DNA from 2 places in the Candidatus Sororendozoicomonas aggregata genome. Region 1 is predicted to be linked to the other one. Evidence: predicted binding sites of a transcription regulator. Region 1 holds the regulator's gene; the other holds the start of a gene.

What was found. The regulator sigma-54, encoded in region 1, starts transcription at its own class of promoters, with help from an activator protein. The targets are predictions, from matches to a motif close to TGGCACNNNNNTTGCTNT.
Region 2: a site for sigma-54 is predicted at 1,550-1,567, ahead of glnA (glutamate--ammonia ligase). Genes of this name have one in related genera too.

Annotation. Positions count from the first base shown of each region.
Region 1 is NZ_JAVLSP010000151.1:227-3,656, reverse strand. Features, by position in the region: gene V4C51_RS17050 (PTS sugar transporter subunit IIA) at 251-712, opposite strand; gene hpf (ribosome hibernation-promoting factor, HPF/YfiA family) at 725-1,036, opposite strand; gene V4C51_RS17040 (RNA polymerase factor sigma-54) at 1,158-2,618, opposite strand; gene V4C51_RS17035 (DUF411 domain-containing protein) at 3,161-3,430, opposite strand, start outside.
Region 2 is NZ_JAVLSP010000066.1:13,309-16,738, reverse strand. Features, by position in the region: gene thiI (tRNA uracil 4-sulfurtransferase ThiI) at 1-1,116, opposite strand, end outside; gene glnA (glutamate--ammonia ligase) at 1,815-3,218, shown strand.

The DNA of each region.
Region 1 (3,430 bases):
CTTTCGAGCATGAAATTCAGCAGAGCGAGTCAGATTTTTCCATGGATTTGTGCGAATAGTTGACCTATTTAAGCAAATTCATCGGAAAATATGGCCGCTCTTTCTGGATTTCAGGCCGAAATCGCCTTAAGTCCGACAGGCTCCCGGACGTTTGATAATCCTGAAGCGGCAGCTGCTATCGTTACCCAGAATAATTCTTGTTGACAAAGCAGCACTATTTAATCTCCTGTACTTTCACTGGGACTTGTCATCAAGCTCGATATTGATCAGCTGTAATGCAATTGTAGAGTGCTGTGGAGTTATTCGCCTCACGCATTTTATGCAGCAAGCTATCTGATTGTAAGCGACTGGCAAGCGCCTTGAGGATATCCAGATGTTCCTGCGTATTTTCTTCAGGCACCACAAGGGCAAACACCAAATCGACAGGCTTGTTGTCCAACGACTCAAAATCCACGGGTTCATCCAGCTTGATAAACAGGCCCGTTGGCTCGACACAGGCCTTGTTTCGGCAGTGGGGAATAGCGACTCCCCGCCCTAAACCTGTTGTACCAAGGCGTTCACGGAAAATCAAAGAGGAAAAGAGATCTTTTGCATCAATGGCTGGCACCTCATCACTAATCAGGTTAGCAACCATTTCAAGAATTTTTTTCTTGCTAGTCCCGTGCACACTGCAGCGAGTGCGCTCGGGTGTGAGTATATTTTCAATGATCATGGGTGTGGAGATTCAAAATCGACCGGCTGCCCCTTGCATCCGATTCAACGTCTTTTCCTTGTGCTTGACCAGTTGCCGGTCGAGCTTGTCCGATAGCTGGTCAATAGCAGCATACATGTCTTCAGATTCAGCCGCTGCATTAATGTCAGCCCCACGAGTATGAAGAATTGCTTCAGCCTTGTGGACGAGCTTTTCTACACTGAGAGTCACCTGCACATTGGTGATGCAATCAAAGTGAGCACCCAGGCGCTCCAACTTTTTGGTGACATAATCGCGTAGAGCTTCTGTTACCTCGACATGATGTCCACTGATGTTGACTTGCATGTAGTGCTCTCCTGACCCCATCACTCCAAACCACCGTTCCCCGGGGTCTCTTGGAACGGTAAGTTACATTTTATCACCAAGACAACAGTTTGCGAGTTTTGCGACAGATTATCACAAAAAATCACACGAGCCGCTTACGTTCGTTAGATGGCGGAATCTGTAGTGACTCACGATACTTGGCAATTGTGCGCCTGGCAACCTTAATCCCCTGATCATTCAACAGAGAAGAAATCTTATTATCACTTAATGGCTTGCGCACATTTTCTTCAGACACCATTTTACGAATCAGCGCGCGGATTGCTGTGGATGAACATTCACCCCCTTCTTTGGTGCTAACATGGCTTGAAAAAAAGTATTTCAGCTCAAACAGTCCTCGAGGGGTATGCATGTATTTCTGAGTGGTTACCCTGGAAATCGTCGATTCATGCACGCCCACAGCATCAGCAATGTCAGCGAGCACCAACGGTTTCATTGCCGCCTCGCCTTCAGTAAAAAAATCCTGCTGGTGCTCAACAATTTTTCGCGTCACCTTCAAGAGCGTTTCATTGCGGTTTTGCAGGTTCTTCAAAAACCAGCGCGCTTCCTGCAGATGATTTTTCATGAAGGTATTATCACGGGATGTATTCGAACGCTTGACCATGCCCGCATAACCGGCATTTATCCTCAGTTTTGGCAGGGCATCCGCGTTTAGCTCGGCGCTCCAGCGTCCTTTGTATTTTTTTACCACCACATCAGGTATTACGTACTCTGAGGGTGCAAGGGCGATAGCTTCTCCCGGCTTTGGGTTGAGCCTCTGAATCACCTGCAAGGCCTCACTGAGACGTTGCTCCTTGATATGCAATTTACGCATAATTGTGGCGTAATCATGGCTTCCCAAAGCTTCAAGATGGTCATCAATCAGCTGATGGGTGATGGATAGCAAAGGCTCCGCGACATCCAATTGTGCCAGTTGCAATTTCAGGCATTCCCGCAAGTTCTGGCTGGCACAACCGAGGGGGTCAAACTGCTGAATTCGATGCTGTAACACCTTGACTTCACCATGCTCAAGCTCATCCAGTTCTTCGGCAAGGGCCTGGGTGATATCCTCAAGGGGGCAGGAAAGATACCCGTCTGGATTAATGGCTTCAATAATGGTTAAACCAATCAACAGATCCCTTTTATTCATGGGAGAGAGGTTGAGCTGCCACTCAAGATGATCCTGAAGTGAGTCGACGGTTCCCGAGCGTGCGTGGGCCTCCATGTCATCCTCCACAGGCGGCGTCGGCATGCTGGAATAAATATCATCCCACTTCGAGTCCAAAGGCAACTCAGAAGGAATAGCTTCGCTCCATTGCGCCTCTTCTTTAACGGGCTCCTGGGGCGCTGCCTCATTAAAATCCGGTGGCTGTTCACCCGCCTGCGGCTGTGCCTCAGGCGTTTCTGCGCGCGTTTCTCCCGTTTCCAGCATGGGGTTAGAGTCAAGGGCTTCTTGAATTTCCTGTTGTAGCTCCACCGATGATAACTGCAACAAACGGATGGCCTGCTGCAACTGAGGCGTCATGGTCAGTTGCTGGCCCATTTTTAGCTGTAAGGATGGCTTCATAGGGCAACCGTTTACCTGTCAAAATTTTTTGTACCGGATCAGACAAAGGATTGTCTGCTCAGATCATTGAGAGAACAACACCACTATTGCCTTGGGCATAACGAACTCTTTTTAAGGTATCAGTCACCTGAAACCTATCCCCATAGCAAAGCCATTTAAAAACGAAAAATAAACGTTGTTTATATCCACGAAATAAACCAGCTATTGTCAGACAAAACGACTTTTGACTCATTTTTAAAGGCTACAGTTGTTGCATGGCGTTTAACGCCTATCTCTTTAGGGTTCGACTATCATCCTATCGCTGCCACAGGTAAAAGCAACAGATTTCTTTCGCACTTGAGGTGTTTCTTCCAGTTTTACCCTTTGAGACTGTTATAAAGACTGTGCCAGGCGAGGATCTGGAAAATTGGAGGGTCAAGATAGGCTTTAAGCTGCTGTTCACAGTTTTTTGGGCCCCGGCCAAGGATAAAGGCGACTGTTTAGCGCTTTTCCCATGGGTTTCACTTCTTATAAAAGACCATGAACAGATTTTTATTAATCGTTCATTGAACGTTGCCTTTGTAGTGACTGTATTTATACACTTCACCTTTGTCGTTGAAGACATAGACCGAGTAACTGTCTTTCTTATTGCCATACTCCATGCCTGGTGAACCCATTGGCATGCCGGGAACGGTAAGACCTTTAGCATTGCGCGGTGGGTTTTCCAAAAAAGCCTTAATGTCATCCGCTGGAATATGGCCTTCAAAAACGTAGCCATCAATTTCAGCCGTATGGCAAGAGTGAAGTTGCTGATTGGTGATGCCCAAATGGCG
Region 2 (3,430 bases), on a different contig from region 1:
CGCAAAATCGAACTGGCTTTCCTCGTGCTCAATGCGTTCTTTCTTTGCTCGGGTTGTGGGTTTTTTAGAGATGACCGCACAGTATTCTGGAATATTGCGAGCAAAAGCTTCGGTGCCAATGTTCACGGCTGTATCGACAATGTCCTGTTTATCCATGGCGATCAGCGGTCTCAGAATAAGCATGTCGGAGGCGTCATCAATAATGGACAGATTGGTTAGCGTCTGGCTGGCAACTTGCGCGACAGCTTCACCGGTGACCAGGGCGGTGATATCCATTTCTTTGGCAACCTGTGTAGCAGCGCGCAGCATCATCCGTTTGAGAATGACCCCCATCTGGGTGTTATCAACCTTTTCAAGAATTTCCCGCACCACCTCTTCAAAGGGTACGGTAATAAAGCGAACATGATGGGAGACACCAAAACGTTTCCACAGGTAGTAAGCGACTTCTTTCACCGCCAGTTCATGGGCATGACCACCGAGGTTAAAAAAGCAAAAATGCGTGCGCATGCCGCGTTTGGTGGTTAAAAAGCTCGATACGGTGGAGTCAAAGCCCCCAGAGATCAACGACAATACTGATTCCTGTGTGCCCAGTGGATAACCACCAAGTCCTTTACCCGATTTTTGTACCAGGAAATAGCGGTCTGATTTTATTTCAATACGAACCGTGACGTCAGGATGGGTGAGGTTGACACCTTTTGCCCGCGTTTTTTGATTGAGACCGCCACCCACATACTGCTCAACATCCGTAGAGCGAAATGCATGCTGCCCAGAGCGCTGGCAGCGAACACAGAAGGTTTTTCCCTTGAGCGCATCGGCGTGTGCGGCAATGGCTTTCTCAAGGATGTCATCCATGTCAGTCAGGGGATGGTCGACGACCTGCAACCAAAAACAAATACCCGGTATATGGCTAAGTCGGTCGCAGGTTTCCGCTATGACCACGGCATCATCGGAGCCGGTGGTTAATTCAATATGATCCCAGACCCCGGACACCTCTGCCATGGGGTCAATTTCTTTGAGGATTTTCCGGATATTCTTGCGCAGATGCTTGATAAACCGCTTACGAACAGGCGCGCTCTTTATGGTAATTTCTGGAAACAGCTTGATAATGAACTTCATGAATCTGACCTGCCTGCACGGCGTATCTGCGCTGTAAAAAAAGGAACGTACGCCAGAAGTTCGCCAAACACGAAGAAACAGCGAACTCAGGGCTGTGTTGTAAAAAAATAACGCGGAAGTATATCAGCACAGGGGGTACTCATCTTCCAAATCAGCAAAAAGGGGTGATAATTTTTGTTATCACTATACACTGAGTGACTGCCTGAATAACCAGGAGCCTGTCGGACTTATGCTTTCGAGCATAAAATTCTGGCCGCGCTTTCTGGATTTCAGGCCGAAATTGTCTTAAGTCCGACAGGCTCCTGGTAGTGCGTATTCGTTCAGGGCGCACTAATATAGTGCGAGCTTAAGCCAAAAGTACTGAAGATGCGCGCGCTTTTTAAAAATTGCTCTGTACAAGTGCATGCGTCGTAGATAAGCATGCTTTAATCATTGGCATGATAATTGATAAACATTTGCTAGCAGACGTTTATCAGGGTATGGCTCCTAGGAGCCTGTCGGGCTTAAGACAATTTCGGCCTGAAATCCAGAAAGCGCGGCCAGAATTTCCGATGAATTTGCTTAAACAGGTCAACTATTCGCGCAAATTGATCGAAAAATCTGACTCGCCCTACTGAATTTTATGCTCGAAAGCATAAGTCCGACAGGCTCCTGGTCCACAACTGCCCGATAGCTTTCATTTTCCAGAGGAGATAATAATGTCCAAGACAATCAGCCTGATCAAAGAAAACGACATCAAGTGGGTCGATATGCGCTTTACCGACAGCAAAGGTAAAGAACAGCACGTTTCTATCCCCGCCAGTGAGGTGGATAGCGAGTTTTTTGAGATGGGTAAAATGTTTGATGGTTCCTCCATTATGGGCTGGAAAGGCATCAACGAATCCGACATGATTTTGCTGCCAGACGACAGCACTGCCGTGATCGACCCATTTACAGACGAGACAACCCTGAACCTGCGTTGCGACGTTATTGAGCCTTCCACCATGCAGGGTTACGAGCGTGATCCTCGCTCTGTTGCCAAGCGCGCGGAAGACTACCTGAAATCCACCGGTATTGCTGACACGGCTTTTTTTGGTCCCGAACCGGAGTTCTTCGTCTTTGACGATGTAAAGTGGAAAGTCGACATGTCTGGCGCTTCGTACGAAATCAACTCTGAAGAAGCCGCCTGGTCTTCCTCGTTCAAGCTTGAAGGGGGGAATACGGGTCATCGCCCTCGCGTAAAAGGTGGTTATTTCCCTGTTCCTCCCGTTGATTCCCTGCATGACCTGCGTGCTGCCATGTGTCAGGCTATGGAAGAGCAGGGGCTGGAGGTTGAAGTACACCACCACGAAGTGGGCACTGCCGGTCAGTGTGAAATCGGCGTTAAGTTTAACACCATGGTGAAAAAGGCTGACGAAGTTCAGATCCTGAAATATGCGGTTCACAATGTTGCCCATGCTTACGGCAAAACGGCGACTTTTATGCCCAAACCCGTCGTTGGTGACAATGGCAGTGGTATGCATGTGCATATGTCCCTGAGCAAGAACGGTGAAAACCTGTTTGCTGGCGATGGCTATGCCGGGTTGAGTGAAAATGCCCTGTATTACATTGGTGGCATCATCAAACATGCCAAGGCTATCAATGCTTTTACCAATGCCTCTACTAACTCTTACAAGCGCCTGGTTCCTGGCTTTGAAGCACCCGTCATGCTGGCATACTCTGCCCGTAATCGCTCTGCTTCTATCCGCATCCCCTACGTTAACAGTCCAAAAGCCCGCCGTGTTGAAGTGCGCTTCCCTGACCCAACGGCCAATCCTTACCTGGCTTTTGCGGCTATGTTGATGGCGGGATTAGATGGCATCAAGAACAAAATCCACCCTGGCGACGCTGCTGACAAAGACTTGTATGACCTGCCGCCTGAAGAAGCCACTGAAATACCAACGGTTGCTGAGTCCTTCGAAGAAGCTCTGGCAGCGCTGGATAATGACCGGGAGTTCCTGACCGCAGGGGGTGTATTTACGGATGATATGATCGACGCCTATATCGCACTGAAAAAAGAAGAGTGTCTGACCGTTAGCCAAACGACGCACCCGGCTGAGTTTGATCTGTATTACAGTGTCTAGGAGACTGACCGAGAATAAACTGCGCTACTGCGGTTGCGATAAATTGGCCTGAAAATTCCTGCTTCTTCATCAAATAGCCCCGCTATTCTACTTAGAAACAGAAATTTTATCCTCAATTTCTTGCGATCCTCGCTAAGGGCGCTGTTCTCGGACAGGCTCCTAGGAGCCTGTCGGACTTATGCTTTCGAGCATAAAATTCTGACGACTGTATG